3 regions of the Acinetobacter sp. NigerLNRRAM0016 genome follow, and region 1 is predicted to be linked to each of the others. Evidence: predicted binding sites of a transcription regulator. Region 1 holds the regulator's gene; each other region holds the start of a gene.
The links. The regulator PhoB, encoded in region 1, activates phosphate uptake and scavenging genes when phosphate is short. The targets are predictions, from matches to a motif close to TGTCATNAANCTGTCATAA.

Region 2: a site for PhoB is predicted at 7,859-7,877, ahead of ACWQ4X_RS11000 (DNA translocase FtsK). Genes of this name have one in related genera too.
Region 3: a site for PhoB is predicted at 8,222-8,240, ahead of ACWQ4X_RS14010 (porin). Genes of this name have one in related genera too.

Annotation. Positions count from the first base shown of each region.
Region 1 covers NZ_JBSYVT010000018.1:17,484-28,590, forward strand. The annotation lists gene ACWQ4X_RS12080 (methionine aminotransferase) at 1-332, shown strand, start outside; gene ACWQ4X_RS12085 (MATE family efflux transporter) at 451-1,824, shown strand; gene ACWQ4X_RS12090 (SDR family NAD(P)-dependent oxidoreductase) at 1,878-2,717, opposite strand; gene ACWQ4X_RS12095 (TetR/AcrR family transcriptional regulator) at 2,929-3,615, shown strand; gene phoB (phosphate regulon transcriptional regulator PhoB) at 3,836-4,546, shown strand; gene phoR (phosphate regulon sensor histidine kinase PhoR) at 4,557-5,915, shown strand; gene asd (archaetidylserine decarboxylase) at 5,990-6,841, opposite strand; gene ACWQ4X_RS12115 (sulfurtransferase) at 6,838-7,686, opposite strand; gene pncB (nicotinate phosphoribosyltransferase) at 7,796-9,004, opposite strand; gene dtd (D-aminoacyl-tRNA deacylase) at 9,161-9,601, shown strand; gene ACWQ4X_RS12130 (SCP-2 sterol transfer family protein) at 9,669-10,148, opposite strand; gene aciT (ciprofloxacin tolerance protein AciT) at 10,503-10,835, opposite strand.
Region 2 covers NZ_JBSYVT010000015.1:44,506-55,612, forward strand. The annotation lists gene fusA (elongation factor G) at 1-2,091, shown strand, start outside; gene tuf (elongation factor Tu) at 2,186-3,376, shown strand; gene ACWQ4X_RS10975 (metal-dependent hydrolase) at 3,635-4,516, shown strand; gene rimI (ribosomal protein S18-alanine N-acetyltransferase) at 4,634-5,092, shown strand; gene ACWQ4X_RS10985 (arginyltransferase) at 5,130-5,945, opposite strand; gene aat (leucyl/phenylalanyl-tRNA--protein transferase) at 5,965-6,699, opposite strand; gene trxB (thioredoxin-disulfide reductase) at 6,782-7,735, opposite strand; gene ACWQ4X_RS11000 (DNA translocase FtsK) at 7,988-11,083, shown strand.
Region 3 covers NZ_JBSYVT010000024.1:17,308-28,414, reverse strand. The annotation lists gene ACWQ4X_RS14050 (Rrf2 family transcriptional regulator) at 1-134, opposite strand, end outside; gene ACWQ4X_RS14045 (hypothetical protein) at 247-897, opposite strand; gene ACWQ4X_RS14040 (phasin family protein) at 1,126-1,554, shown strand; gene ACWQ4X_RS14035 (HU family DNA-binding protein) at 1,723-1,995, shown strand; gene ACWQ4X_RS14030 (SurA N-terminal domain-containing protein) at 2,127-3,995, shown strand; gene ACWQ4X_RS14025 (DUF2797 domain-containing protein) at 4,055-4,927, opposite strand; gene ACWQ4X_RS14020 (DUF6231 family protein) at 4,960-5,430, shown strand; gene ACWQ4X_RS14015 (methylenetetrahydrofolate reductase C-terminal domain-containing protein) at 5,574-6,971, shown strand; gene ACWQ4X_RS14010 (porin) at 7,010-8,083, opposite strand; gene ACWQ4X_RS14005 (HIT family protein) at 8,338-8,757, opposite strand; gene ACWQ4X_RS14000 (YARHG domain-containing protein) at 8,803-9,072, opposite strand; gene ACWQ4X_RS13995 (NAD(P)-dependent oxidoreductase) at 9,159-10,031, opposite strand; partial or broken gene ACWQ4X_RS13990 (alpha/beta fold hydrolase) at 10,042-11,107, opposite strand, start outside.

The DNA of each region.
Region 1 (11,107 bases):
AATACATGCAACAGCATCCTGAACATGTACAGCAACTCGCTGATTTTTATCAGCGTAAGCGGGATCTGTTCACCGCTGGTCTTGCCGCTTCTCGCTTCCAATTGACTCCATCACAGGGCACCTATTTCCAGAATCTGGATTATCGCGCCATCCGTCCCGATCTGAACGATGTGGACATGTGCCACTTCCTTGCAGAACAGCATGGCATTGTCGCCATTCCAATTTCCGTGTTTTATCAGCACCCTCCTGAAGATTTACGCCTGATTCGTTTTTGCTTTGCCAAAACGGAACAGACCTTGGAACAGGCCATCGAGATTCTGAACCGCTGCTAGGCAATTTTTCTCGTGCTTGGAAACAGTGAAAATTCAACAGATCTCCTGCTTTTTTTCCTGTGGCTTGTGTTATGTTGCAAAGAGCACAATAAAAAATTATGGATGATACATCGCGAATATGGCTGCCGTCCCTCATGGTCCCTTGATCAATTCTGACAAGTTCTGGAAAGCATTTCTTTGGTTTCTATTGCCGCTGATTGCCACCAATATTTTACAAAACCTATCAGGCACCATTAATACGGTTTTTGTCGGGCAAATGCTTGGGGTTCAAGCGGTTGCTGCGGTCGCAGTCTATTTCCCCATCCTGTTTTGTCTCTTGGCTTTTATCATCGGTTTATCGGCAGGTTCAACCGTGCTGATTGGACAGGCATGGGGCGCACAAAATCTGGAAAAAGTTCGCAGTGTAGTCGGTTCCACCCTGTTTATGACCCTGATTGGCGGCAGTGTGATTGCCTTTTTGGGCGTGCTTTTTGCCAAACAGATTTTATTGTTGCTGGGGATTGACCCTGAAATCATGCATCTGTCTTTACCCTATGTCCAGTGGATGATGGCGGGTAGCCCACTACTGTTTGTATATATTATTTATACCTCGATTTTACGCGGTGTGGGCGACAGTATTACTCCACTGATTGCCCTTGGCATGACCAGTATTATCGGTTTTGTCATCACCCCGATTTTAATTGCAGGATATTTTGGTTTTCCAAAATTGGGCATCATCGCGCCTGCCATTGCCAGCATCATTGGCTATGCTGCAGTACTGCTGTTTTTAATGGTCTATCTCAATAAAAAACATCACCCGTTGCGCCCTGATGCCGAATTATTCAGACATATCCGACATCAACCTGAACTGAGTCGCATCATTCTGAGTTTGGGCATTCCGACAGGCATTCAGATGGTCACCACATCGGTGGCAGGCTTAGTGATCATCGGGCTGGTGAACCGTTATGGCTCGGAAGCAACCGCAGCCTATGGCGCGGTCAATCAGGTGCTGAACTACATTCAGTTTCCAGCCCTTTCCATTTCAATTGCCGCCTCGATTTTTGCGGCTCAAGCGATTGGTGCAGGCAAAGCCGATTTACTCACCAAAGTCACCCGCACAGCCTTGCGCATGAATATCATCATCACGGGTATCTTGGTGATTTTGGCGTATCTGTTCTCCAAATATTTAATGGCGCTATTTATTACCGACCCCGAAGTGGTGACACTAGGGCAACAACTGCTGTTTATTGTGTTGTGGTCCATTTTATTTTTTGGTGCCAGCGCAATTTTTGCGTCGATTATGCGTGCCAGTGGTACCGTCAACATTCCCATGCTGATTAACATTGCAGCGATTGTGCTGATTGAAGTGCCGTGTGCCTATCTGTTTAGTCAGTGGTTTGGCTTAAAAGGCATTTGGTATGGTTATGCTTTGGCTTTTGTTAGCCTGTGCATCATGCAAGGGCTGTATTATCAATTGATCTGGAAAAAGAAAACCGTCAAGACCTTAATTTAATGGATGATGGATAGGAAAAAACGTGCTGAACCTAACTCAGCACGTTTCTTGAATTATTTAAAACGCTTGCTCAATGACGACGCCATTGCCGTCACTTTCTGATAGCCCGTCGGCAAAATACGCTGAATCAGATCCAAAGATTTCGCATCATTACCAATCAACACTCGACGCTTGTCTTTTTGCACTGCATTCAGAATTTCACGTGCTGCCTCTTCTGGTGGAATACGCAATAACTTGTTGAAAGTTCGTGCTGATTTTTCAGGATTCATGCCCAAGCTGCGTAAGCTGTCATTCATACGCGCATCATTGGCAATATTGGTGCGAATACCGCCTGGGTGGACACACAGCGCACTCACGCCACAGTTTTCAATATCCAGTTCTTGGCGCAACGATTCGGTAAAACCGCGCACCGCAAATTTTGTGGCATTGTAAGCCGATTGTGTCGGTTGAGCCGTTAAGCCAAACAAGCTGGAAATATTGATGATATGCCCATCACCTGTTTGCTTGATCAGTGGCAAGAATTCTTTGCTGCCATACACCACGCCCCAGAAATTAATCCCGACAATCCATTCCAGTTCGTCATAACTCGCCCCTTCAACGGTCGAGCCCAATGCCACCCCTGCATTGTTAAAAATCATATTCACCGAACCATGATCTTTAACGGTTTCTTCTGCCCACGCACGCATGGCTTCGCGGTCCGATACATCTAGCTTTTGGGTGGTGACACGCACCTTACTGTCTTTGAGGAGTTCTACGGTTTTGGCCAAGCCTTGTTCGTTAATATCGCTTAAAGAAAGATGGCAACCTTGTTTGGCTAACAGCAATGCCAGTTGTTGACCAATTCCTGAACCCGCACCAGTAACGGCCGCTACTTTATTGTTAAATGTTTTCATTCTCTATCCTTATGGGTTGCATAGGCTTTGACACAATACCAGCACTGCTATTTTTTGCACTATGCCGTTGACGCTTTTAATATAAATTTGACAATATGCATTGTCAATAATTGCCTGACGAATCTCATCTCCACTTCAAGCATGGCTAAAATTTAGGTTTTTACCACAATAGTTGTTAAACTAAAGCCAGTCTTTGCTACGTTTTGCCCTTATGACTTATTCCAATAGCAACACTGCGGAACACAATAACAACCCCACCAAAAGTAAAGAACGCCAGTTTAAAGGACTGTCTTTAGCTGAGCGTAAACAGGCACGTCGAGAAAAATTAATTGAAGCGGGCATCGAGGTCTACGGCACCCATGGATTCTTTTCGGTGACCGTCAAAGATATCTGTAATGAAGCCAAGCTGACAGAACGCTATTTCTATGAATCCTTTAAAAAAAGCGATCAACTGTTTCAAACCATCTTCCTGAAACTGATTGATGAACTGCAGCAGAATGTAATGCAGGCGATTATGCAAGCCTCCAGCAGTCATGAAAAAATGGTCGATGCAGGTTTAACGGCTTTATTAACCACGTTGAAAGATAACCCACGCATGGCACGGATTATTTATATTGATGCCATGCTGGTACAAGAACTGCATAACCAAGCCACCATTCGAGAAACCATGCTGCGCTTTGACCGCATGATTCATGCCTTTGTCATGTTGATGATGCCGAATATTCCGCATTCGGAACGTGAAATTTCATGGGTTTCTACAGGCTTAAATGGTTATGTCACACAGATTGCAATTCGTTGGGTCATGAGTGGATTTAAACAGTCTATGGAAGATGTATTGGCCTCTTGCAGAGTGGTCTTTGTGACATTATTGGCATCATTTTCGGATAAAAAAAATTAAATTACAGCCATTTAATTTTTACAAAAATTTGAAATTGGTTAGATGAACCAGAGTTAGACTGTCTAAAATTGTTCATGTTTTCGACTAAAAATTGTCACAAAACTTTGCGAAAATCGGCATTCTGCCCTATTCTGCAATGATACTGTCATAATTAATCTTTGTAATAAGCCTGTCATAAATAAGAAACGGCCTACCGTTATCACCAATAGGATATTGCGTTGTGAAAGATGACTACATACTAATCGTCGATGACGAACTTCCGATTCGAGAGATGATTCACACCTCTTTGGATATGGCAGGCTTTCAATGCTTACAGGCAGAAGATGCAAAACAAGCGCATCAAATGATTGTGGATCAGCGCCCTGCTTTGATTTTGCTCGACTGGATGATGCCAGGCGGCGTCAGTGGTGTCGATCTATGTCGTCGCTTGAAACGCGATGAAAACCTATCAGAAATTCCAGTGATTATGCTGACAGCCCGCGGAGAAGAAGACCATAAAGTCCAAGGTCTCGATGCAGGTGCAGACGATTACATGACCAAACCTTTTTCCACCCGCGAATTGGTTTCTCGAATTAAAGCCGTACTGCGTCGCGCCAATGCGCTGAGTGGTGAAAAAACCATTGATGCCAATGGTTTACTGCTTGATCCTGTGAGCCAACGCGTAAGTTTTGGCAACAATATTTTAGATATGGGTCCAACAGAATACCGTTTGTTGGCGTTCTTCATGACCCATCCAGAACGTGCTTATACCCGTGCCCAGCTGCTCGATCAAGTTTGGGGTGGTAATGTGTATATCGAAGACCGTACTATTGACGTGCATATTCGCCGCCTGCGCAAAGTTTTAGAACCTTATGGTGCAGACCGTTTTGTGCAAACCGTACGTGGTACAGGTTACCGCTTCTCTACTCGTGCAGATGTTGCTTTAGGTTAATTTTAATTTTATGTATGAACCATACCCCGTCCCCGAACTGGCCCGTGAACATCAAAAATTCCGCTATAGCAGTTTGTGGACTTTTGCCAAACAAGATTTACGCTTACTGGCTTTTCTCTTACTGATTGCAAGCTTAGTCGGTTTTGGCATTGGGTATTTCTGGATCTGCATTTTTGCTGGTTTCTCGATTTTTTTTATTTTCCAATTACGTTCTTTGTATTTGGTCAATGAATGGATTTCCAATCGTCCCTATGATGTTCCGCCCAATTTAAATGGGATATGGGGGGCTTTGCTGTTTAACGTCTATCGTGCACAGCGCCAAGAACGGATTGTTCAGGCCGAAATGGTCGGATTGATTGATCGTGCCCAGTCTTCCTTGGTGGCACTGGCAGAAGCCGTGGTGCTGATTGATGAATCGCACCAGATTGAATGGTGGAACCCTGCGGCAGAAAAACTACTGGGCATTCAGGCACTGGATCTTGGTCGCAACATCATGACCATTTTGCGCCAACCGAGTTTTATTGATTACTTCAAACAAAGTGATCAAATTCCTGACGGCATCAAAATGAAGTCCTCTGTATTTGAAGACCACTATGTGCAAATCAAAATGACCCGCTTCGGTGGTGAAAGCCGTCTGCTGGTGGCCTATGACGTGACCCGCATGCACAACTTGGAGCAAATGCGTAAAGACTTTGTGGATAATATTTCGCATGAATTACGCACGCCTTTGACGGTACTGAGTGGCTATATTGAAACCTTTACCGACCAAGAAGATTTAAATCCACGCTGGAAACGAGCTTTCGAGCAAATGCAGGCGCAAACCAAACGCATGAATGCTTTGGTAAATGATCTGTTGCTGCTATCGCGTCTGGAGAACAACAAACAGATTGCCAAAAACCAGATTATTGAAATGCCAAGCCTGATGAATCAGTTATTTGATGATGCTCAAGCCTACAATGTCGATTATGGTCATACCCTGAATCTGGATATTGACAGTCATTGCGACCTGATTGGTTCAGATACCGAGTTGGCGAGTGCGTTCAGTAACCTGATTACCAATGCCATTAAATACACCCCTAAAGGCGGCACCATTACCATGGGTTGGCATGATGATGGCGAACATGGCTATTTCACGGTTGAAGATACTGGAATCGGCATTGATCCGAAACATTTGCCACGTTTAACCGAACGTTTTTATCGGGTGGATAGCGCACGGAGCCGTCAAACAGGTGGAACTGGATTGGGACTGGCGATTGTGAAACACGTATTGATGCAGCACAACGCGCATTTAGAAATTGAATCAAAAGAAAATCAAGGCTCGATCTTTAAAGTGGTGTTCCCGAAAGAACGTCTTTATCACATGAGCTAAATCATTATATTTTTAAATCTTATTCAAAGTTTATGTTGAGATGGCTATCTCGCACAGCCACCTCAAGCATCTTCTTACACGGTATGACCGAGCGCCTGCCCCATCACCACAGTTGAATTGGCTTTAAACTGTTCATCCCACTGCATTTTGTTTTGTTCAAATAAAACAATTGCGGTTGAACCCAAATAGAAACGTCCCAGTTCTGCGCCTTTTTCAAGGAACAAATTGTGCTGATTCAGTTCTAAACGCCCTGTCGGCTTTACTTTGCCTGTCGCCACAGTTTCAATGCCCGCCACAATCATCGCACCGACCAAAACCACCGCCATACGACCCAATTCAGTATCGAACAAGCACACCATACGCTCGTTACGTGCGAACAAACCTGGAATATTTTCAGCCGTAGTCTGGTTCACAGAGAACAGCTCACCAGGTACATACAGCGTTTCCGTCAACGTGCCTGCAAAGGGCATGTGTACACGGTGATAGTCACGCGGAGATAAATACACCGTCGCAAATTCACCATGTTTGAATGGTTCTGCCAACTGCGGGTCTGCAATCAGTTTTTCAACCGAGAAGCTTTGCCCTTTGGCTTGAAAGACTTCACCCGATTCGATGTGACCCAATTGCGAAATCGCACCATCCGCAGGTGACACAATGCTGCTGGCATTGGTGTCAATTTCACGCACACCATCTTGCAAAGCACGGGTAAAGAATTCATTGAATGACTTGTATTTCAAGGCATTTTTTTGCTCTGCAATGGACATATCAATGCCATATTGCGCTTTAAATGCAGAAATGACCGTATTTTTAATCAGCTGGTTTTCACTGGCCGCAATCTTACCCACCACACGAGAGAGCTGATGTTGCGGCACAACACGTTGTGCTTGAATAAAAAATTGTTTAGTTAAACGTGAGGTGAGGCTCAAGACGGTAACTCTCCAGTAACGATTGGACTATCGAGGCGATTGCCCCATTCACTCCACGCACCATCATAAGCTCGAATATTCCAACCCAATACACGACCCAAAATATAAGCCAAACCTGAACGATGGTGTGACTGACAGTACACCACGACAGGTTCCTGTAAATTGAAACCTTGTTGTTCTAAGCGTTGTTGTGTGCGTTCTAAAGCATGCAATTTTAAATGATTTTCACGGTTAAGTGCAGTACTCCATTCAAAATGGCGTGCATTTGGAATGTGACCGCCGCGTCGAGCAGCCAATCTTAAACCTGTATATTCATCTTCAGTTCGGCAATCCCACAGCTGAATTGCTTGTTGCTCGACTAAGGGCAACAGCTCTGCATATTGAATACGGACTTGATCTTGCGCAGCCAAATTGACCTGAACCAAAGGAGCGACAGGGGCAAATTGCGCCTGCTCAGAGGTGGTCGGCAAGCCTTGTGCCAGCCATGCGTGAATCCCGCCATTGAGCAGTGAGGTGTTATAAAAACCCAGACAATGTAAATTCCAGATCAGGCGCCCTGCCCAAGCCCCGCCTTCATCATCATAAACCACCACATGATGCTCTGGCGTAATATTCAAATACTGAATTAAGGCAGTCAAAGCTTCGGCATCAGGCAACAAGCCCGTGGCATTTTCTTCCTGACGCAGCAGTTGTGCGGGTTTGAGGGGGATGGCATGTGGAATATGCAACTGCTCATAGACTGAACTGCGACTTAAATCCACAATCCGTAATTTTTCATTGCCCAAAAGCGGAAGTAACTCTTCCGCTTCGATTAATAAGCCCAAGTTTGGCGTAGATTGCGTCATCATTTTTACACGTTTTGTTCTGGCAACTGCTTGATGTTAGCATAAGCCTTTATCGATAGAATGCCGATTTTCCTATAAAACTCAGCAGAAAATCTGCATTAGAAATGGATTAATGTGCAGATTCAGTAATCTGAAAAACCTGACGCAAATAAGCCAAGAAAGTATCGTTATCGGTCATGGTCTTGCCTGGGCTGTCCGAAATTTTCGCCACGGATTGCCCATTACATTCCACTAGTTTCAACACGATATTTAGCGGGGTCTGCCCCATATCATTGGTTAAATTGGTGCCAATCCCGAAACTGACTTTAAAGCGGTCTTTAAAATATTGGTGTAAAGCCCACGCCTTGTGTAAATTCAAACCATCACTAAAGGTGAGCATTTTGGTTCGGCTGTCAATTTTTAAAGTTTGATAATGTGCATAAGCTTTATCGCCCCAAACAAAAGGATCACCACTGTCGTGTCTTAAACCATCAAAGAGTTTGGCAAAATACAAATCGAAATCACGCAGGAAAGCATCCATCCCCACCACATCAGTCAGAGCAATCCCCAAATCCCCTCGATATTCCTGCACCCAAGTTTCTAAGGCGGCTTTCTGGAAATCGCGTAAACGCACATCTAGCGCCTGAAAAGCTTGCAAGAATTCATGGGCCATGGTGCCAATCGGGGAAATTCCCAATTCTTTTGCCAACAGCACATTACTGGTGCCACGGAACACATTCGGTACTGCTTGATGGAAGGCCTGAATCACCTGTCGTTGCCAAGCCAAGCTATAACGACGGCGGGTGCCAAAATCTGATACTAAAAATGGCGGATCTTCAGGACGTTGCTGTTGCTCACATTGCTGAATAAATTCAATCTTGGCGGTTAAGCGACGCTGACCTTCCTCCAAGACTTCAGGCGTACGAATACGCTGGAAATACAGCTCGTTCACAATCGCAAGTACAAAAATCTCAAACATCATCGCTTGTACCATGGGTCCTTCAACCCAAATATCCAAACGGCCTTCGCTGTCTATGCCTGCATGAATAAAACGACGCTTGAGTTGGAACAGTTCCAGATAATCGACAAAGTCACTTTTAATAAAACGTAAGCTGCGCAAATATTGTAATTCGTCTTCTTTAAAGCGTAGCTGGCATAAATAATCTAACTGTTCATTCAAATCTTGCAGAATATCCACCAAGGGATACACTGTTTCATCCAAATTACGACAACGGAAATGGTAGACACTATGCGTTTGCGGAAACTTATGCAGCACCACTTGCAGCATGGTGAATTTATATAAGTCAGTATCGAGTAAGGATTGAATGATTGCAGACATAAAGGTTCAGTTTTTATCAACTTCTAGCATTAAAGCACACTTTTAGGGTGAAAAAAGCCATTGATTGCATAAAACTCGTCAAATCAGAAACATGCTCCATCTGCATCATCGGATCTTTGCTACAATGCCCAGCACATCAAATATTGAGGGATTCTCGTGCGTGCCTTATTACAACGAGTACTTGAAGCCAAAGTTGTCGTCGACGGTCAAGTAACGGGTGAAATTCAACATGGGTTGCTGGTCTTTTTAGGGCTGGGCAAAGAAGATCATCTGGAAAAAGGCAAAAAGCTGATTGATAAAATTTTGAAGTACCGCATTTTTGATGATGAACAAGGCAAGATGGGCTGGAATGTGACGCAAGCACAAGGTGGCTTGTTACTGGTGTCGCAATTTACCCTGATGGCACAAACGCAAAAAGGCTTGCGTCCCGATTTCGGTCCTGCGATGCCCCCTGATGCAGCCAAAGTTTTGTATGAGCAACTGGTCGAGTATGCCAAATCACAATTTGCTCAGGTAGAAACGGGGATTTTTGCTGCGGATATGAAAGTCCACTTAATTAATGATGGACCCGTGACCTTTCAGCTCGAAGTCGAATAAATCTTCACATCATAAAAAAAGCCCACAGCATGCTGTAGGCTTTTTTAACAGGCTATATTAATAGCACTTAGCGACCTGTCTTTTCTTTTAAAAATTGACGTGCCAACTGAATCTTTTCTTTCACGGGTTTAGGTAGCTTTGGTGGAATCAATTTTGCCGCTTTGTTGAACCACACTAATAAGCTGAAATCCCCTTCCATCTTGATACTGCCATTTTGCATGCCAGTCATGAATGCTGATGGATCCCCTTTTAATAAGGTTTTTACGCCTTGCTCGCTATCCGCAAATTGCAAAATAAAATCCGCTTTCTCAGCATCACCTGAAACTGTATCAATTTGTCCATTGTCGATAATAATCTGACGCGCTACGCCTAGATCTGTCCCAATTTGGATACGGAATTGACGGTCATGAATCAACTCAATAAATTTAGGACTTGTACGAGCCAGTTGTTTCATGCGTAAAACCAAACTCGCCACAAGGAGATCGAGTGGGTCCGTGCTCACATCGACCAAAGGTAGCTTTACAACTGGAATTGAAGACAGTTTCATGACGTTTGAAGCCTATTGTAATTGTAGAAAAATTGACTGCTCCATCCTACCATAACTTAATTCCGATGGAAGCTAGGCTTTGTATAACAATCCTGATCTGAACACCAAAGTCACAGCTTGAAATTCTATTCCGATCACAAAAGCATCCTTATTTTGTCAAGTCTTTAAAACGGAAAGCTTTGAGTTGAAGAATTCTTTTTGATCAAAATTAGATGGATGGCGAGAACACGCGTTTTGTCGCCCCTTGAATAAGTATGACTTTGCCTGAATAAATAGCATGGCTACTGTTTTTATTATTTTTACTTAACCTAAAACTGCGCTCCCTCTCATCTGTGATGAAAAGGAGCATCAAAATTAACGACTACTGTACTGCTGATCATCTTCATACACAGGGGTATGCTCGATATAGCGGCGTTTTGAGCTGGCACGCTCTGCACGACGGTCTTCACGGAACAATAACAAGGTGAGCATGCCCATGGCGATGCTAACCGCTGCTAGATAGCTGTATGCCATCGGTAATTCAAACACAACCTGAATGCTCAAACGGATCATTTCAAGCAGGCCCCAGAACATCATGCCTGCGAACATAAAGCTCAGCCAACGACGATAAGGCGAGAAGAAAACCGCAATCAATGCAACAGCCACACAACTCAAGCCAATTATGGTTGCTAAATTCGCTGTGACCATAAAAACCTCCGTCTTCAATGGGAATGGTGTCTGGGCAAGTGCCCGACCAGCAATCCTCACGACCTATATTAATTTTGTGAAATTTGTCTATCTATGTCTCTATGCAAGCATTATGAACAGTTTTAAACAGAAAAAAAGGCATGCTTTTTTATTGAGCGACATACATTGTCGCAATATTATTTTGTCATTACAATTTTTGTCATTTCGACTTGAAGGGAAGCAAGAGAAGCTATGAGTTGGCGTGTCATTACAAAAAAACAACGGGTTTTCAC
Region 2 (11,107 bases), on a different contig from region 1:
TCTGCGCACATTGACGCAGGTAAAACAACTACCACTGAACGTATTTTGTTCTACACAGGTGTATCTCACAAAATTGGTGAAGTACACGATGGTGCAGCAACAATGGACTGGATGGAGCAAGAGCAAGAACGTGGTATTACCATTACTTCTGCTGCTACGACTACTTTCTGGTCTGGTATGGGTAACCAATTCGAACAACACCGTATCAACGTAATTGATACTCCGGGACACGTAGACTTCACAATTGAAGTTGAACGTTCTATGCGTGTTCTTGACGGTGCTTGTATGGTTTACTGTGCTGTAGGTGGTGTACAACCTCAGTCTGAAACTGTATGGCGTCAAGCGAACAAATACCAAGTGCCTCGTTTAGCATTCGTGAACAAGATGGACCGTACAGGTGCAAACTTCTTCCGTGTTGTTGAACAAATGAAGACACGTTTAGGTGCATCTCCTGTACCTGTAGTGATTCCTATCGGCGCTGAAGAAAACTTCCAAGGCGTAATCGACTTGATCGAAATGAAAGCGATCATTTGGGATGAAGCTTCACAAGGTATGAAGTTTGAGTACGGTGACATTCCTGCGGAGCTTCAAGCTTCTGCTGAAGAATGGCGTACAAACATGGTTGAAGCGGCTGCTGAAGCTTCTGAAGAGCTAATGGACAAATACCTAGAAGAAGGCGATCTTTCTAAAGAAGATATCGTTGCTGGTCTACGTGTTCAAACTTTGGCTTGTCAAATTCAACCAATGCTTTGCGGTACAGCGTTCAAAAACAAAGGTGTTCAACGTATGTTGGACGCAGTAATTGAATTCTTACCATCGCCTACAGAAGTTAAAGCGATTGAAGGTATTCTAGACGACAAAGCTGAAACTAAAGCAGTTCGTGAAGCGTCTGACGAAGCACCATTCTCTGCACTTGCGTTCAAAATCATGAACGACAAATTCGTAGGTAACTTAACATTCGTACGTGTTTACTCTGGTGTACTTAAACAAGGTGACTCTGTTTATAACCCAGTTAAATCTAAACGTGAACGTATCGGCCGTATCGTGCAAATGCACGCGAACGATCGTCAAGACGTTGAAGAAATCCGTGCGGGTGATATCGCTGCGTGTGTAGGTCTTAAAGACGTTACTACAGGTGATACACTTTGTGATGAGAAAAATGTCATCACACTTGAGCGTATGGAATTCCCAGAGCCAGTAATTGCATTGGCTGTTGAACCAAAAACTAAAGCTGACCAAGAAAAAATGTCAATTGCTTTAGGTCGTTTGGCTAAGGAAGATCCATCATTCCGCGTTCGTACTGACGAAGAATCTGGTCAAACAATTATTGCTGGTATGGGTGAGCTTCACCTTGACATCATTGTTGACCGTATGAAGCGTGAATTCGGTGTTGAAGCAAACATTGGTAAACCAATGGTTTCTTACCGTGAAACGATCAAAAAGACAGTTGAACAAGAAGGTAAATTCGTACGTCAAACTGGTGGTAAAGGTAAATTCGGTCACGTATACGTACGTTTAGAGCCAATGGATCCTGAATCAGAAAAAGATTACGAATTCGTTGAAGAAGTTGTTGGTGGTGTAGTTCCTAAAGAATTCTTCGGTGCGGTTGACAAAGGTATTCAAGAACGTATGAAGAATGGTGTCTTGGCTGGTTACCCTGTTGTGGGTATCAAAGCGACATTATTTGACGGTTCTTACCATGATGTCGACTCTGACGAATTGTCGTTCAAAATGGCTGGTTCTTACGCATTCCGTGACGGTTTCATGAAAGCAGATCCTGTTCTTCTTGAGCCTATCATGAAAGTTGAAGTAGAAACTCCAGAAGACTACATGGGCGATATCATGGGTGACTTAAACCGTCGTCGTGGTATGGTTCAAGGTATGGACGATCTTCCTGGTGGAACTAAAGCAATTAAAGCTGAAGTACCTCTTGCTGAGATGTTTGGTTACGCGACTCAAATGCGTTCTATGTCTCAAGGTCGTGCGACTTACTCAATGGAATTTGCTAAATACGCTGAAACTCCACGTAACGTGGCTGAAGGCATTATCGCTAAATTCCAATCTGGCGGTAAAAAAGGTGACGACGAGTAATCTTTCGATTACTATAAGCCCAAACTAATTTTTTAGTTAATAACCAGTTGCTCATGCAGTGATCCTGCATGAGTAGTTTAAAAAGGAAAATCAAATGGCTAAGGCTAAGTTTGAACGTAATAAGCCACACGTGAACGTGGGCACAATCGGTCACGTTGACCATGGTAAAACTACTTTAACTGCTGCGATTGCAACGATCTGTGCAAAAACTTACGGCGGTGAAGCTAAAGATTACGCAGCTATCGACTCTGCACCAGAAGAAAAAGCACGTGGTATTACAATTAATACTTCACACGTAGAATACGATTCTCCAACTCGTCACTACGCTCACGTAGACTGCCCGGGCCACGCCGATTATGTTAAAAACATGATTACTGGTGCTGCTCAGATGGACGGCGCGATCCTTGTATGTGCTGCGACTGATGGTCCAATGCCACAAACTCGTGAACACATCCTTCTTTCTCGTCAGGTAGGTGTACCTTACATTCTTGTATTCCTTAACAAGTGTGACCTTGTTGATGATGAAGAATTACTTGAATTAGTAGAAATGGAAGTCCGTGAACTTCTTTCTACTTATGACTTCCCAGGTGATGACACTCCAATTATCCGTGGTTCTGCTCTTGCTGCGCTTAATGGCGACGCTGGTCAGTATGGTGAGTCTTCAGTTCTTGCTCTTGTTGAAGCGCTTGACTCTTACATCCCAGAACCAGAACGTGCTATCGACAAAGCATTCTTAATGCCAATCGAAGATGTATTCTCAATCTCTGGTCGTGGTACTGTGGTAACAGGCCGTGTTGAGTCTGGTATCGTTAAAGTAGGCGAAGAAGTTGAAATCGTTGGTATCAAAGATACGGTTAAAACAACTGTAACTGGCGTAGAAATGTTCCGTAAACTTCTTGACGAAGGCCGTGCGGGCGAGAACTGTGGTGTTCTTCTTCGTGGTACTAAGCGTGAAGACGTACAACGTGGTCAAGTACTTGCTAAACCAGGTACAATCAAGCCACACACTAAATTCGACGCAGAAGTATACGTACTTTCTAAAGAAGAAGGTGGTCGTCATACTCCGTTCCTTAACGGTTACCGTCCACAATTCTATTTCCGTACGACTGACGTAACTGGCGCAATCCAATTACAAGAAGGCGTGGAAATGGTAATGCCTGGTGACAACGTTGAAATGTCAGTAGAATTAATCCACCCAATCGCAATGGACCCAGGTCTACGTTTTGCGATCCGTGAAGGTGGTCGTACAGTAGGTGCTGGTGTTGTTGCGAAAGTAACTGCATAATCACTTTATTGTGTGAAAAAAGCGCTCCTTTGGGGCGCTTTTTTTATATGTATAGATTTCATAAAACGAATTTTTTATTGGATTTTGATTTATTAAACATAGTTGTAATTGTCAGACAATTTCCCCTTAAAACTGTCCTTAACTGATAGTTCCTTGACCCTATCTGCCCTTATCGCTTGTGGTGAAAAACGTAATATTAGAAACAAGAAAAACAAGCATAAAGCAGGTTAGACCGTAGGGGTCTATAGGAGTCTCAGGATGAATGCTAAGGTAAAAATTACCAATCGCGCAGGTGCAAGTTTCCCTGTACGCCATATGAATTTTAATTTTGAAAATGTGCCTGAATATTGGATGAATGGTTCTGCAGGGCTGACACATTTTATGACCGCATTATCGGCACTATTTCCAGCAGGTGAGCAATTCTTTATTGATAGTGTACGTGCAGTTCGTTATCACCCCGCCATTAAAGACAATCAGGCTTTGCAAAAAGAAATCAGTGCCTTTATTGGTCAAGAAGCCATGCATACCCAAGAACATGTGGGCTTTAATGCTTCAGCACAAAAGTACGGACATGATGTCGCGCGTTTAGAACAGCAAACTGATCAAGTCATTCAAGGTTTTCGTAAAACCGCTGCTATTTTGTTTAAGCCTCTAGGTGTTACCCAAGAAATGATCGACTTGATGGGAACTACCGCGCTGGAACACTTTACGGCAACCATTGCCTCGCAATTACTGATTAATCGACATATTCAGGAATTGATGACTGATGAAACCATGTCGACCATGTGGTACTGGCATGCAGTCGAAGAGAATGAGCATAAAGCCGTAGCTTACGATGTCTTTGAAGGGGTTTTTGGAACGGGTATGAAAGCTTATTTCGCGCGTTGTGGCTCTTTAATTGCGGCCATGGCAACCTTATTTGTCGTGCAAAGCTATTTTGTCTTACGCTTATTAAAACAAGACAAGCAACTTAATTTTAAGGCTTTAAAAGACATCTACATTTATGGCTATAGTCCGTCCAAAGGCATTATTACAGGAATGGGACGTGAAATGCTGGCGTACTTTAAACCAGGCTTTCATCCAAATCATTTGGATACCATCAGTTTATTGGCGAACTGGAAGGCGAAACTAGGTTTGTAGCGCTAGATTCTAAACTTGAAACAGCATGGGGAGATTAAAAATATCCCTGTTGTTGTTCGTTTCTAGGCAAAAAATTTTTATAATGCCTGTTCATATAGATCAGTAAGATGAACAGGCATGATTCGTTTAATGCAGCACAGCGATGTCAATGCTGTCGCTCAAATTGAAAAATTGGTGCAAAGCCATCCTTGGACAATCACGCAATTTCAGGATGCAGTAGAGAGTTACCAAAGTACGGTGATTGAGCAGGCTGGGCAAGTGGTGGGGTTTTGCATTTTACAGCCTGTCTTGGATGAAGCGAATTTACTCTTGATGGCGGTTCATCCGAATCAGCAGGGCAAAGGCTTGGGCTATCAGCTATTAGATCAATCGATTGCACTCTTAAAAAATCAACCTGTACAAATTTTTTTGGAAGTGCGGGAAAGTAATCAGGCTGCAATAGCATTGTATGAAAAATCGGGTTTCCATCAGATTGATTTGCGTAAAAATTACTATCCCTGCCCAAATGGCGGACGCGAGCATGCCATTATTATGGTCAAAGCCTGTACCGATGATTTTTCGCAATTGTTTAAATAGCCTTGGGTGGAGCCAATTCGCTCCATCTTATATGGGCTTATTTAATAATCGAGTTGTTCCAGCCTGAGGGGAGTGTGGTCATTAAGGAGTTTCCCAACAGCTGGATTTCTTCGGTACTGAGGGAACGATTAATGCGACGCCATTGCCCATCCAGTAACAGTTCTAACGGGGTGTATTGCGATTTATAGTTCATTTTATTGGAATGTGGCACCCAGTAACCCAAATAGACATAGTCCAGCTGTTGCTGTTGAGCATATTCAATTTGTTTCATAATGGCAAAAGCTCCCAAAGAACGGCGGTTTTCATCGGGATCAAAAAAGGTATATACCGCAGACAAACCATCATCCAGTTGGTCACAGGTAGATACACACAGTAATTGTTCGTCTTTCCAAAGTTCTAGGAAAAAGCTTTCACTACAGCTATGAATCAGGAATTTTTCAAACTGATCATAACTTGGGGGGAACATATCGCCATCGGCATGTCGTTCACGGATGTAACGTTCATACAAGGCATAATGTACATCACTGGCATCTTTGGGCTGGCTAATTTTTACGGTCAAATCTTGATTGCGCTTCCATGCTTTCTTTTGCTGACTGTTCATCTGAAAGTCTTGTACAGGCACACGGCAAGACAGACACTGTCGGCACAGGTGACATTCGGGACGATAGACAAAGTCACCGCTACGGCGGAATCCAACCCGAGAAAGTTCGGATAAAGTCACCACATCAATCCGATGTGCTGGATCTAGAAAAACCATCCGTGCTGATTTTTTTTCAAGGTAACTGCATTCATGTGGTGGTGTAATGTAGTACTGCAAATCATTGAGCAGGGACTTCGGGTGATAAGAATTCATAAAGATCCCTCTATTGTTCTCATTCGATTAACTGCGCAGATAACGCTATTCTTTTACTTGAAAATACACCCTCTTGATACTTTTTCCAATCGATAGGGGGTTGTTTTATAATATCTTGTAACGAATTTAAGTACTCTTGTCGAGAAATCGTACAGGCACCGAGACTGAGCAAATGCTCATTGACCAGCTGACAATCAATCCATGCGAGTTTATTCTCCTGACCGAGCAGCATGAGGGTGTAAAACGCCATTTTCGATACGTCGCTACGAGTGCTAAACATGGATTCCCCAAAACAGCCCTTGCCAATGCTGACGCCATATAGTCCGCCGACAAGCTGCTCCTGCTCCCAGACTTCCACGCTATAGGCATAGCCCGCAGCAAACATGCCCAAATAGCCTTGAATGATGTCTTCTGAAATCCACGTTTCATCGGCATAGCTACGCGGCAGGGCACAAGAGCGAATCACAGATTCAAAAGCATGATTGATGGTAATTTTATAGTCATGCTTCTTCATGTTACGCAGTAGGGATTTGCTTGGATGATACTGTTCAGGTCGAATAATGCAACGTGGCTCTGGGCACCACCAGCAAATTGGTTCATCGGCTGAAAACCATGGAAAGAGACCGTGGGTATAGGCTTCATACAAGGTGGAAGGGGAGAGGTCTGCACCAATACAAATCAGTCCATGTCCTTCTGGGTCAGAGGCAATCGGATCAGGAAATAAAAATTCAGAAGGCGCTAAAGTGTGTGGCATGATGTCATTCAAAGTGTCATTCTTTGCTCTATCATACATAAAAAAACCGCCCAAATTGGGCGGTCTTGTTTGATGTAAAAGATTATGAACCTAGTGCATCTAAATATTTTTCAGCATCGAGTGCAGCCATACAGCCTGAACCTGCAGAAGTAATGGCTTGACGATAAATACTGTCTGCAACGTCACCCGCTGCAAATACACCAGCAACTGAAGTTGCAGTGGCATTACCTGAAGTACCGCTTTGTACTTGAATATAGCCATCACGCAAGTTGAGTTGACCTTCGAACATGCCCGTATTTGGTTTGTGACCAATGGCAATGAATAAGCCCTGAACGTCTACATCTTGTGTGCTTTCATCAGTCGTTGATTTTAAACGTACTGAAGTCACACCCGTGTTGTCACCCAACACTTCATCGACTTGATTGTTCCAAAGAATGCTAATTTTGCCTTCTTTTTCTTTTTCAAATAAATGGTCTTGTAGGATTTTTTCAGAACGTAAGCTGTCACGGCGATGAACCAAAGTCACATGTGAAGCAATGTTAGACAGATAAAGTGCTTCTTCCACAGCAGTGTTACCACCACCCACGACCATGACTTTCTGGTTTTTATAGAAGAAACCATCACAAGTTGCACAAGCACTCACGCCTTGCCCCATGAATTTAGCTTCAGATTCTAAACCTAAATACTGGGCAGTCGCACCTGTTGAAACGATTAGCGCATCACAGGTGAACTCTTCCATATCACCTTTAAGCACAAATGGACGAACACTCAGGTCCACTTCATTAATGTGGTCATACACGATTTCAGTGCCAAAACGTTCTGCATGGGCTTGCATACGTTCCATCAACGCTGGACCTGTTAAACCTTCAGGGTCACCCGGCCAGTTATCGACTTCGGTTGTTGTGGTCAATTGACCACCCAATTGTAAGCCTGCAATCAGAGTTGGTTTTAAATTAGCACGTGCAGCATAAACCGCAGCGCTGTAACCAGCAGGGCCAGAACCTAAAATAATTAATCGTGAGTGACGAGCGCTCATTCGCGACATCCTTTTTTTCTTTCAAAATTTATGAAATTATACGTGAAAGTGTATAACAGTTGTGTGTGATCAATGTGGGTAATATTGATCATGCAAATCGATTTGAGCTATATAGAATAAAGTTAACAACAAGCCCTCATAATCTTGCATCTTTTTTACTTGAACAGGTGCATAATATCAGGTTTTATTAAGAAACAAATTCAGGTTGTTTTCCAGAAAAACATGAATGAAAAAATGCCTACAGGACAGAGTATGACTGCGGTGTCGGGTGCTTATGCACAGCGCTTAATGATGACATTATTTTTAGTCTCATTTGGGATTTATCTGTTCCTTGCAACAGTCACTTATACGCCTTTTGATCCAGGTTGGATGCATATTTCGAGTGACACTCAACAGGTGTCAAATGCAAGTGGTGTTGCAGGAGCATGGATTTCAGATTTATTGTTTGGATTTTTAGGCTGGGCAAGCTTACTCATTCCAATTTTTTTATTTATTGAAGCAATTCAGGTCTGGTGGCCACGTAGCTTTTTGAACCGACCATTTCGTTATGCTGCCCAATTTTTTATCCTGTTGGCAACGGCAACTTTATTGTTTTTATTCTGGGAAGTGCCTGCGGACACTTTAGCCAATGCCTCTGGTGGCATTATTGGTTATGAGTTGGGGCAAAGTTTAAGTCAGCTTCTGACCATCTATGGTGCAGCAATTTTCTTGATCGTCTTCTGGCTGGTATTGTTTACCCTCGCTTTTGGCGTGAAGTGGAATAAGACTTGGGAGACACTGCAAGCGACACCTGCTTACTTACAAGATTTATTCTATAAAAATGTGCCTGAAAGTGAGTCGGATTTTGACCGTACTACACCACAGGTGAAAAAACAGGTGGTTGCCGTTGCACCGAGCAAGACTTCTGTAGCTGTAGAATCCACAGCTGAAACTCAGCCGCAAATACCTGTAGAGCAACCTTTCGTTGCAGGCGCTGCAGCAGAACGTTTGTTTGATGATATGGTGCAGAAAGAGTCAACCACGACTCAAGATATGGCGATTGATTTAGATGATGACGAAGAGTTTGAGAAAACTTTAGCCAAAGCACACCAACTCGAACAAGACAGTCAGCGTAAAATTGCGACAGGTGAAGTGTGGCGTGCGCTGAATACCCATAATGATCATCAGCACAAACAAGATATTGAGGCATTACTCAAAGCAGCCGAAGATGAAACGGTCATTCCCAAGCATGACTTTGGTTCGGTGGTTCAGCGAGAGCATCCTGCTGATGTCCAGCTTGACGTTCCAGCCAACAAAGCCAAAAGTAGTGTCGATTGGGACGACGACGAAATTTTTGATGATTTGCTCGCGGCCGTACCAAGTGGCAAAACGGCAACTGATATCCATACTCCATTTCAACGTCCTGAACTGCAAGTCATTCAACCTGTTGAATATGCGGCTGATCTCGCGATTGCTGAATCGGCAGTTGTGGGTGTAACCGTAGCGACAGCAACAACCGCTGGCGTTGCGGAAGGTGCAGTCAAAGCACGTTTATTGAATGATGAATTAGATCGTTTTCTGGATGATTTTGATGCGGAAGAGCAACAGGCTGAAGCTGCTGCTGTAGTAACGCAGCCGACGACATCATCCTATGCGCAATCTTCTGCATTTGTACAAGCACCGATTCAACATGCTTCGCCAGCAATTGCTGCAAATACTGCCGCACAGAGCAAAGCTGAGTTATCGAAAGAAGAATTTATCGAAGCGTGGCAAGAAACTGCTGGCAAACCACAAGACGAAGATGAATTCGATTTTGATGCGCCATTGACGGATGCCGCTGGACGACCGATGTCACGTGCCATGCAGGTGGCACAAAAACGTCGTGATTTACCAACCTTACCGGGTTTGGAATTGCTGGATCGTGTCGATCCGAATAAAAAGGTCAATTTTACGGCCGAGCAATTGGCGCGCCTGTCTGAATTACTCGAAATTAAGCTGCAAGAGTTTAATGTCAAAGCCAAAGTGGTGGAGGCTCAACCGGGTCCAGTCGTGACACGTTTTGAGCTGGATCTAGCGCCAGGGGTGAAAGCTTCTAAAGTGACCAATATCTCTAAAGATTTGGCGCGTTCTATGTCGATGGCGTCAGTGCGCGTGGTCGAAGTCATACCAGGCAAACCGTATATTGGGATTGAAGTGCCCAATAGTGCACGTGAAATGGTGCGCTTGATTGAACTCTTGGAAACACCTGCATATCGTGACCCAGCGGGCTTACTGTCTATGGCAATGGGTAAGGATATTTCCGGTAATCCCGTGATCACGGACTTGGGCAAGGCACCACATATGTTGGTGGCGGGGACAACAGGTTCGGGTAAATCTGTTGCAGTGAACTCGATGATTTTGTCGATGTTACTGAAATATACGCCAGATCAATTGCGCTTAATCTTAATTGATCCGAAGCAGCTGGAATTGGCGAACTATAACGATATTCCGCATTTGCTCACGCCTGTAGTGACCGACATGAAAGATGCGGTAAGTGCTTTAAACTGGTGTGTCAATGAAATGGAACGCCGTTATAAGCTCATGTCCTTCTTGAAAATTCGTAAACTTGCGGACTATAACCGCAAGGTTGAAGAAGCACTGGCGAATGGCGAAGACTTAATTGACCCAACGTGGAAAGCCAGTGATTCCGTAGTAGGTGAACGCGCACCGCGATTAACTCCTTTACCTTCAATTGTGATTGTCGCGGACGAATTTGCAGACATGATTATGCAGGTCGGGAAAAAAGCGGAAGAAATGATTACCCGTTTGGCACAAAAATCACGTGCAGCAGGGATTCATTTACTCCTGGCGACACAGCGTCCATCGGTTGATGTGATCACCGGTTTGATTAAAGCCAATATCCCAACCCGTGTGGCTTTACGTGTGAACAGTAAAATTGACTCGCGTACCATTCTGGATGCTGGCGGCGCCGAGGATATGCTGGGGCATGGTGATATGCTGTTTTTAGGACCTGGTAAAATTGAGCCTGAACGTGTGCATGGTGCCTTTATTTCTGATGATGAAGTTAACCGGATTTGTGATGCATGGCGCGAGCGTGGTGATCCAGACTATATCGATGAAATTTTAACCCCGTATGATGAAGAGCCAACTTCACGTGGTTTCGAAGAGGGGGATGCAGGTTCTGATCGAGATGCCTTGTATGACCAGTGTGTTTCTTTTGTTTTAGAAACCCGTAAAGCTTCTACCTCGTCTTTACAGCGCAAGTTTAGTTTGGGTTATAACCGTGCTGCTCGTATCATTGACCAGATGGAAGAAAATGGCATTGTGAGTTCCATGGGTGCCAATGGCAAACGTGATATTCTGGTTTAATGTTGCTTCTCAAAAAAGCCTGCT
Region 3 (11,107 bases), on a different contig from region 1:
AGTTGCTCAAGATACGCAACGGAAATAGTTTGGCGAGCTGCAATTTCGGCTAGTGTGATCGTTTGTTCAGTAGGCTGCAAAGCTAGATCAAGTAGAGCAGTCACCGCGTAGCGACCGCGAGTTGTTAAGCGCATGATTCGATACACATGTTTAGACTAGATGTGTAGATTCTATGAATCCTGACTAAAATAGTCAAGTTTTTTTAAGACCATTTATTTTGTTTTAATTAATAATAAAAATAGTGATTTATGAAAGCCAAACATTATACACAAATAAAGCAATAAGAAGTACTGTGGTTACAAAAAAGGCAGTATTAATGCGCTTTTGCTTTTGTTCTAGGCGGCGAATGCGATTTTTATATTGTTTTACCTCAACTTGAAGCGAATTAATTTTAGAGCGTTGTTGGTCAATCTTCTCTAAAAGTGGCGCAACACGTTTATTAGAAGAGGTGATGTTCTGCTCATCATCGTCAGGTTGTAAGAACCACTGTTTCCAATCGGCAAGGATTTTCGGGGCGCTAAATAGCAACACCAAATCACGGAATTCATCTTTTAGAACAATATCACCATCGATACGCATGGTTTTAATGCTGCGTCGATTCGCAAATACGAAAATTTTGACCAGATCCATGAGCGTAGTTCTGACATCCAGATCTACAGGCTTCTCGGGGGCTTTGGTGTCAAATAAAACGCCATGTTCATTAAACTGCACATAAAAGTCGAAATAAGGAACATAGCTATTAATTTTAATCGCAATTTTTTGTTCAATAAATTTTTTGGCTTGTAGTGCAACAACGGGATCGCGTTTAACAATAAAAGTAAAAATTGTTTCTAAAACAATCATGGATGTTGTCAGCAACAAATGTGGTTGATTTTGTCTTTGTTGCGAATCGCTCATAAAACCTAATCCTTGCGGTAAACAAACTGTCCTATCTCATTGTATGTGTTTGAGGACTGAAATAAATTGCGTATTAAACCTGCTTTGTAGAACAGTTTTGCAAATCGATCAAGTGTTAAGTTTGCTATTATGAGTTTATTTATACGGTTGTTGCATGAATGGGACAGAAAATAAGCTGGAGTAGCTCAAATGAATAAAACGACAAAAACAGAGCATAATGATGATGAAATGTCTGTGTTGGATGATGAGCAAAAGGTTCGTATCCGTCATCGATCAAAATCAGGGCTAGATTTTAGAAAATACACCAAGCAAATTTGGCTTGCTGGTTTGGGTGCTTTTTCGCGTGCGGAAGAAGAAGGCAATAAATTATTTGACTCTTTGGTTAAAGTGGGTGAAGAACTTGAATCAAAAACTACAGAAATTGCAGACCAAACGGTCGAAAAAGTTTCAGAAAAAGCCAAAGAGTCGGTCGTTGATACTAAAGACAAGGTGGAGAAGTTGATTGATCACAGTGTGCATCACTCTTTAAATCGCATTGGTCTGGTGACAGCAAAAGATATTCAACATTTGGAAAGCTTGATTTTACAACTACATAGTAAGGTGGATGCTTTGATCATAGAAAATGATCAACTGAAAGCAAAAATTGATAAAAAATGACAGTTTTCGGAACTTTGCTATTTTTTCCGAGTTAATTTGCGATTAAATTTGTAGAAAAGCTCAAGAGGAGTATTGCGTTCTCCCCTAAAGCATTGCTATAAAGGCGTTATGGTAATTTAAACTATATCCTTGAACCTTAAATAAACGATATTAGAGGACTTCATCTTCATGAATAAATCAGAATTAATTGATGCAATTGCAGAAAAAGGGGGATTGTCTAAGACTGACGCAGGTAAAGCCTTAGACGCGACAATTGCTTCAATCACTGAAGCGCTTAAATCAGGTGATACAGTTACACTTGTTGGCTTCGGTACTTTCAATGTGAAAGAACGTGCTGCTCGTACTGGTCGTAACCCACAAACTGGTGCGACTCTTGAAATTAAAGCAAGCAAAGTTCCTAGCTTTAAAGCAGGTAAAGGTTTAAAAGATTCTGTAGCATAATCTTTTAATCATTTACCAAACGCGCCTTTTCGGCGCGTTTTTTATTAATAATGCTGATTTGATGTCTATATGCATTCATTCATATCAGCTTTTCGGGTAAAATGCGGCACAAATAAAATATTGGAATACTTATGGAATCTTTTCGTAAAGTTATTAAGGGCTGGTTGGGCAAAGTTTTGCTCATTTTGTTTTTGACCCCTTTAGCACTTGTAGGTATTGAAGGATATTTTAGTAGTGGTAAATCAAAAGATGCTGCCAAGACAGTAAACGGGCAAGAAATCAGCAATAAAGAACTGGATAATGCGACTAAATCTTATAGCCAGCAATATTTATCTTATGTGAATGGTGATGAAACTTTATTGAATCAATCGTTCATTAAGGAAAAGGCTTTAGAGTCGCTCATTGCACGTAACTTATTATTACAACAAGCAGAAAAGTTGGGTATTTCATTGAGCGATGCTCAAATTGAGCAAATGATTGCGCAACAACCGAGCTTGCAAGAAAATGGCAAATTTTCTGAAGCGCTTTATGCTAATTATTTAAAATCGGCGGGTTTAACCAGCCAGGCTTTAATTGAAAACTTACGTCAAGATCATGCATTAAAAATGATGACAGCCACGTTCATGGATTATGCATTGGTCAGCAAAGTCGATATTCAGCAAATTGCGAATCTACAAACGGAACAGCGTACAATTCATTTGGCAAGTATTAAGTTGGATGATTATAAGAAAGGTATTCAGGTCAGCCAGCAAGAAATTACTGATTACTATAACAAGCACAAAAATCAATTTAGACAAGTTGCCAGTGTAGATGTCGATTTTGTGGTCCTTAGCCCATCAAATCTTCCAGCTGCGAATGTACAGATATCAGACGCTGAATTACAACAGGCTTATGCTAAGTTTGTAGAAGCTGAAAAAGCAAAAGTTCAACCTCAGGTTAAACATATTTTGATTGCTGCGGATTCACGTTCAGATGCTGAAGCAAAAAAATTGGCTGATGAAGTGTCGGCAAAAATTAAAGCAGGTATGAGTTTTGCTGAAGCGGCGCAGAAATATTCAGATGATACTGCCTCTAAAAGTAATGGTGGTGTTATTGCAGCCTATGAAAAAGGCTTTTTTGGTAATGCATTCGACTCAGCTGTAGCGGCGTTAAAATCGGGTCAGATTTCTGCACCAGTAAAAACGCAATATGGTTATCACATCATTTCAGCAGAAGCGCCAGCAGTTAAATTACCAGCGTTTGAGATGGAAAAGCCACGTCTTATCGCTGAAGTGCAAAAAGCTAAATCTGCGAATGCATTTTCAGATACTGTTAACAACTTGAATGAAATGGTTGTTGGTAGTGATGCATTGGATACAGTTGCACAAGAAGTGAAAGGTGTTCAGGTTCAATCTGTTAAAGGTTTAACGTTGGGCATGCAGCATCCTGTTTTAAGTGAAGCAAATGTTAAGGCTAAACTGTTTAATGAGGATGTGAAGAATGGTGATCGTAATGTTTCAAGCAACATTCAATTGGCAAATGGTGATGTAGTTTGGGTGAAAGTACGTGATTACTATGCTGCGGGTGAGCAATCTTTAGCAGAAGCCAATGCACGTGTGAAAGCAAAAATTATTGAAGTTAAAGCTGCGGCTGCGGCTAAAGCGAAAATTCAAAAAGCATTGGATGAGTTTAAGACTCAACCAGCGGCAACAGTTGTTGCTAAAAATCAATTAAGTTTTGAAGATGCGGGTGTATTTACACGTTCACAAGGTTTAAAACGTCAGATTGAGCGAGCAGCTTTCAGTGTTCCTGCACCTAAAGCAGGCATGTGGTCTGTTTCGACTGCGTCTTTACCAAATGAATTTGTTGTGGTTGCAATTTCGAATGTAAATAAAACTGCTGCAAATGCATTGACGCCTGAACAATTGACAGAGTTGACTAAACTTTATCAGCAACTCCGTGGTCAGCAAGAGCTTGATGATTATACTCAATATTTAAAAAGCCAAGCGAAGATTAAATAAAATACGATAATAAAAAAACCAGCCTAGGCTGGTTTTTTTATGCTTGTCACCTGATGAAATCATTCAGCTCGAAGAATAATTTCATAACCAGTGTATTTACGAATGTTAATTACCCCTGTATCAAGCAGTAAGTATTGACCTTTAATGCCTTGCAATTTACCGCGAATAGTGGGGGTCTTATCTAAATTGTGTGACTTAATTTTTTCCGGATAATGCTCTACAGGATAAATAAACTCACGTGGTAGTTCATCTTCCAGTAACTCAACCGTTTCATTGAATTCTAGGTTTTGACTAAACTCATCTCGAATGGTTTGAATTTTTGGTGCAAACTCTTCAATCAACTGTTCACGTACTTCGAGTAAATCTAAGGGTTCAGCTTCACCTTTTAGAAGTTTGCGCCAGTCGGTTTTATCCGCTACTTGCGTGCCAAACATGATTTCTAGTTGCCCTGAAAGGCGTCGAGAACCTACTTTCATAATCGGCAGGGCTTGGGTTGCACCTTGGTCTAACCAGCGAGTCGGCATTTGACCTAGGCGAGTAATACCGACTTTTAAAGCGCTGGAATTGGCTAAGTAAACAATATGGGGTTGAAAGCAAACCTCATGTGCGAAACTATCTTCACGGCAAGTTCCGAGATGATAATGACAAGTTTCAGGTTTCATAATGCACATGTCGCAAGAAGCTTTGGTTTTAAAACATTTAAAACAATGCCCTTGTGAATAAGACTTAGGGGTTTTACTACCGCAAGATACACAGTAGATGTTACCTGTCCATTCTAACTCGATTTCTTGACCTAGACTGAATGGGAGCTCAATTTCTGCGCGATCTAGGATAAATTTGTATTCAACATTTGCCTTGCGAGTCTGTTGATCAGTTACACTAAGGTCCTTGAGACCTGCATGCATTTTATGACAAATGCCTTGTAGTTCCATGAAAAGCTCACTCAAATAATAAGGATGCAGTTATGGCTGAACAGAATGTCATCACTTCTATGCTAGACGATTTATCTCAGGAACAGCCTATTCAAACTGCATTGTGTATTGGTCAAAATTTAGAACAATATGACCAGAATCAATCAATTCGTTGGACTTATTTTAACGTAACTGAGTTTTTAAGTCTGCCTTTTACGCAGCGATATGATTTGGGCTTTGTATTATTGGATAATCCTGAAATGCATAGCCTATCTGATGTAGTGAAATCACAGTTCTTGGTCAAGTTGCGTGATCTAATGGCCAAAAAGCTGGTCGTGGTGACAGGTGAGCAGGATGAAAAGCTGATGCGTGCACTGGGTTTCACTCAGCTAATTGAAAAAACAGAGCAGTGTGGCGGTTTGGCGATCTGGCAATTTAATATTTTGAACTATAAGCATGTACCAGATTGGTTTAATTCTAAATATTGGGCGAATCCTGAAAACTGGAACAAATTCCGCTGGTAATTATTTGATAGCCCAATGGCTTCTTTTGAGTGCCTTGTAGAATTCAATTTTCATAAGGCACTTATTTGTTTTGCATATGAGCATTTTCATCTTTTATAATAAAGCGCTCATTTTTGACATTTGTCTCTTATCTTCCTGATATTATGCCTTTACATCCTGATTCTTCCTCGTTTCAGCCTTTTTCTATTTTTCTAGAATTCTTGCCAACCAAACATGTTCAACCTGTGCCATCTCAGATAGCGGGTTATCCTGTCATGATGACCTTAGCAGATCGTGTACGAACTGATAACGATCCTGAACCATTAGTGATAGCGCAGAATTATGCAGCCGAAATTCCTAAAATTTTGCATTTTTCGGGCAAAGGTCGGGATATCAAAGATTTCGACTGCTTTATTCAAGCGGCTCAAAATCAGGGATATTCAAATGTTTTGTTGCTGACAGGGGATAAGTTAAAGCAGCATCAGAATGGTCAAGGTAATACACCACGGACACGCTATTTAGAATCAGTCAATGCTGTAATGCAGTCGAAAAAGCTGGCACCAGAAATAAAAGTGGGTGTGGCACTTAATCCTTTTAAATATGCTCATTCTGAGCTTGCTGCTCAATACTATAAATTAGACAAGAAAGTTCATGCAGGGGCAGATTATGTCATTACCCAGCTTGGATTTGATTTGGAGGCTTTAAAGCAGGCTAAACAGTATTTAGATGAACATCATATTGGTGTTGATCTGTATGCTTGTGTGATGCCCTTAACCTTGTCACGTGCAGAATTTATGGATAAACATAAAGTTGCGGGCATTGTTTTAACACCACACATACTTCAACTCCTTAAGCAAGAACAAGAGTCAAATCTTGTAGTTGCAGAGCAAAATGTTTATGCACGTTGCGCCCTACAGATTTTAATTTGCCGTCATTGGGGGTATGCAGGTGTGCATTTGTCTGCTTGTCATAAGGTTGAGGAACAAAGAAAACTAGAAGGTGCTTTAGAACGATTTAAAAATCTTAGTCTGGAACAGTGTTTACATGAATGGAAGATATTAAATCGCTTAATATCTGGGTATGAGCTAAAGCCTAAGGTCGAAGTATTTAAAAAATCAGTGTCCTCTGAACAAGTATTAAAGTTTAAAACCATGCAGTTGATGCATGATTCAATGTTTGATTCCAGGATTGCACGCAATGTTGGACGTAAATTTTTTAATGCTAAGCTTTGGTCGGGGCATTTTGCGAATCAATTGCTGATTAAGTCTGAATACTTCTCTAAACATGGGGTAGTCGGCTGTGAGAGCTGTGGTCAGTGTCGCCTTGCAGATACATTATATATTTGCCCAGAAACGTGTCCAAAAGGTTTAGCAAATGGTCCTTGTGGTGGTACCACGTTGGATCGGTGTGAATTTGGTGATCGGGAATGTATTCATTCAGTCAAAGCGCGTTTAGCAGAGCAGACGAATCTAACTGATATTTTAAAAGATCGCTTGATTGATACCGTACCGATAGAATCGCGTGGTACAAGCTCTTGGGTGAATTGGTCTAAGCCTAAATGAAAAAACACGCCGAAGCGTGTTTTTTAAACAAGGTTGGATTAGAAGTTAAATTCCATACCAGCACCAATTACGGTACGTTTGTCATCTTCTTTCCAATCACGTTTCTGTTGTGCTACTACACCGTAAACGCGAGTTTGTTTGTTAATGTTGTAGTCTAAGCCAATACCATATTGATCAATTGTGAGATCTTCCATTGCATCAGCTGTTGTAACTGCTGATTGATATTGTGCTTTTAAAGCAACTTTGGTGTTTGGAATCGCATAAGTCGTAGCGACTACCCAAGATTCTTCTTCTGCTGAAGCCGCGTATTTGTTCAAACCATCTGCTTCAAGTTGTGCAGCAGAAGGCGAGTCTGATAATTCAGCATGTTGCCATAAACCGCCAAGTACAAAGCCATTTAGACCGATTTTGCTGAAATCATAAGAGCCTGTTACTCGGTAAGCATCAGATTCAACATTGCTTAAGCTAAGTGCATTATAGTCACCTGGTACAGCAAAGTTACCTGCAACAGCTAACGCTAAACCGATATTTTTGTTGTCGTAGTTAAGTGATGTAGAAATACCATCGCCAATGCCATCACGTTTTTCAGTGGTGTAGCCAGTTTCACCGTTTTCACCAAATAACGCCATTGCATTGAAGCTAAAGCCACCTAAAAGCTTAGGATCTGATTCAAAACCAATCGCATTTTTTAAACGCTCTTCACCATGCATGGTTTTTGTAATATCAAGGTAGTTGTGATCGTTAAAGATATCTTGATATTTACCCGCAGAAGTTTTGAAGTAAGAGTCAAATTGACCTGCTTTTAAGGTACCAACACCAGCAGCTTTAATACCTAAATAGCGGTTACGCATACCAAGGTCAGTACCATCACCATCAGCGTTAACTTGCCATTCAGCTAAGTAAATCGCAGAAATCTTGTCAGTTAAGCTTTCTTCACCTTTAATACCAATACGTGATGAATTTGAGTTTAATTCTGTTGCATCATTTCCAGCAAAGTCAGTATTGTCAATATTGTCAATAGAAACATTGAGTTTACCGTACAGTGTTGGCGCTGCTTGCGCTGCGTTTAAGCTTAAAGTTGTCACTGCTGCAGCAAGTAGCAATTTTTTCATTGAGATTTCTCCAAAACACGATTTTTATGGCAAGTGCCTACAAACTCTTATTTTTAGCTCGCTTCTGTACAATTCGTTACATAGCTCACCAACTTGCTATGCAGTATCTGCAAACTATATGACAGCAAGGTGAAAGCTAAATGACAGTTTGATGACGATACGTGTTTGGATAACTATCGGATTTATGGCATTTTACTTTTATGCAGTAAAAAAATGGAGCCTTATGGCTCCATTTTAATGTTCGAATCAATACATTATGCTTCTAAAGCTGCTTTAATCTTTTCGGCTTGCGCTTTAATCTTTTCTTGATCACCCATTTGTGCAGCATGTTTTCCAAGTTGATGCACATTGGTAGGAATAAGATGGAAGTGGACATGTGGAACGGTTTGTCCCGCTGGAGCGCCACTAAGTTGCATTAAAATAATGCCATCTACACCTAGGGCTTTTTCCATTGCACGTGCCACTTTTTGTGTCACTTGAATAGTATAAGCAGCTGCTTCAGCAGGAAGATCTAGCAGGTTGATCGCGGGTGTTTTTGGAATGACTAAGGTGTGACCATCTGCTTGTGGCATGATATCCATAAATGCAAGAACTTGATCATCTTCATAGACCTTAATTGCTGGAAGTTCACCGCGCAAAATTCTTGCAAAAATATTTTGATCGTCGTAAGCCATCATTATTCCTTTAAATGGTCTCCTTAAAATAAGGAGACTGAGTGATTATTTACAGTTCAGCTCTTTTTGACGCGCTTTGATTTCATCAAGGCGTTGTTGTTCTTTGTCAGAAAACTTTGGCTTGGTTGTATAGCAGTTGTCATTACCAAACTTTGCTTTTGCTTCAGGGTCTTTGAAACAGAAACCTTTAGATGCATAAATGACATCATGATCGTTTTTCAGTTTTTGGCACTCTTGTTCTGGTGTTGCAGCGAACGTATTGGCACCAATAAAAGTTGATAGACCTGCAAGACAAGCAATAAGCAACTTACTCATAAGAGTTTCCTCATGGTTTGTAACAGTATGTTTTAAACACCTTATTACAATATTGGGTTTAATTTGTCATCTTCAATGGCAATTTATTACTCTAGGGTAATTTTACTCCAAGACTCATATAGTTTAACGGCAGTAGAAAAATCACTTTCGGCTGGCGAAAGATCACTTGCGGCTTGAATGAGACTTTGGGTCAGGGCAATGACTGGCGCAGAAAGTTTGGCATCCCGAACTAAATCTAATGCGATACCAGTATCTTTCGCCAATAAAGGTAACGCAAAGGTCAGTGGAAAGCTACGATTTAATACGCGTTGAGGTAAAACTGTTTCAGTGACGCCACTTTTACCACTCGAGGCATTGATACAATCCAATGCTTCGCCAAGATTGACGCCATGTGCTTTTAGAGTAGTAAATCCTTCCGCAACTGAGCATAGGTTCACAGCAAGCAGCATATTGTTTACCGCTTTAACGGCAAATCCCGCACCAGAATCACCTACATGTTTAATCAGCTTGCCAACCGCCTGTAAGGCTGGTAACGCTTTTTCAAATGCTTCAGTTTGCCCGCCAACCATCACGGTTAAAGTTGCATTTTCTGCACCGATGGTTTGCCCGCTCACTGGCGCATCTAAAAATGACACCTGTTGCGTACCTAATACTTCAGCTAAATTCTTTGCAGATTCAGGTACACCACTGGTACAGTCAATCCAAATACTACCAGCCTTTAGTTCTAGACCTGAAATTAATGCTTCAACGTCTTGACTTGTGGGTAGGCAAGAGAAAATCACATCGGCTTGTACGGCATCCTGTAAAGCTACTGCGAGGGTGCCGTATTCAGTTGCATGTTGTTCTGCTTTAGCGAAATTTCGATTCCACACAAAAACGGTTTCAAAATGCTTAGGGAGATGAGCCGCCATACGATAGCCCATCGCGCCTAAGCCAATAAATGCAACTGAATGAATCATGGTCTTTCCTTTATATCTTTGTCGATCTTTGTTCTAGCCATGAGGTTAATTCGGGCCAAAATTGTTCAGCACTGGCTTTGCTTGACATTAAACCCAAATGTCCTCCAGGGATAAGAGTAAACGTGACATCTTGGCTGTTTGTCAATTCAGTTAATGGTTTTATTGCATCTGCTGTAACCAGCTGATCGCTTTGACCTGCGCCAATCAACAGCGATGAGGTGATTGAATTTAAATTGATTTGCTTATCTTCGAGTTGAATAACACCATGTTTTAGTTCATTTTTAAGCCAAACCCTAAAAATCATGTCTTGGTTGATGCCACCAGGATAATCAATCATATTATTTAGAAAGTGGCCAATGGTCGCATTTTCTCGAACAGTTTCTAGGTCACCCAAATTACTGAATAAAGTTTTATAGCTTGCATACCATCCTTTAGGGTCGAGTATTTTGAAGCCAATCGAATTTAAGCGTCCTGGTGTATGGGTATATCTTTTAGGTATTTGCTTGGAGAATAAGAGTTGATTCAAAGTTTGATGATGTTGAATGAATTGATACATGCCTTGATTCAGCTTACCAATGATTCCAGAGGCATAGCTGTCGATGGGGCTGCCTAAAACAATTAAGTTTTTTACAAAATTAGGTTGTTGCAAGGCACTATAAAGTAAGACAAATATACCTGCCATGCTCCAACCATGCAGTGAAATTTGCTCGGAACCCGCATGTTGACGTATTTTTTGTATGCAGTCTGGCAAGGCATAGTCAATAATGGTTAAAAAAATGAATATGATGGTCGCGAAAGCGAAAATGTTTCCATTCCACTAAATACACATCAAAACCCTGATTTTGAAAATGGTGAACTAATGATCGGTAAGGAAATAAGTCATAGATTGCCATATTAATCGCAAATGGGGCGACTAGAACGAGAGGTTCAAGAAAGTGTCTCACAGACGCTGGATAATAACGGACTTTGGCATAATCGTTGTATGCCACAATTTCATAAGGCGTACTTTCAGAAAGAATAAGCGAATGTTGCTTAAAGAACCGGGTGGATAAGTTGTTAAGCTGAACTTTGTGACG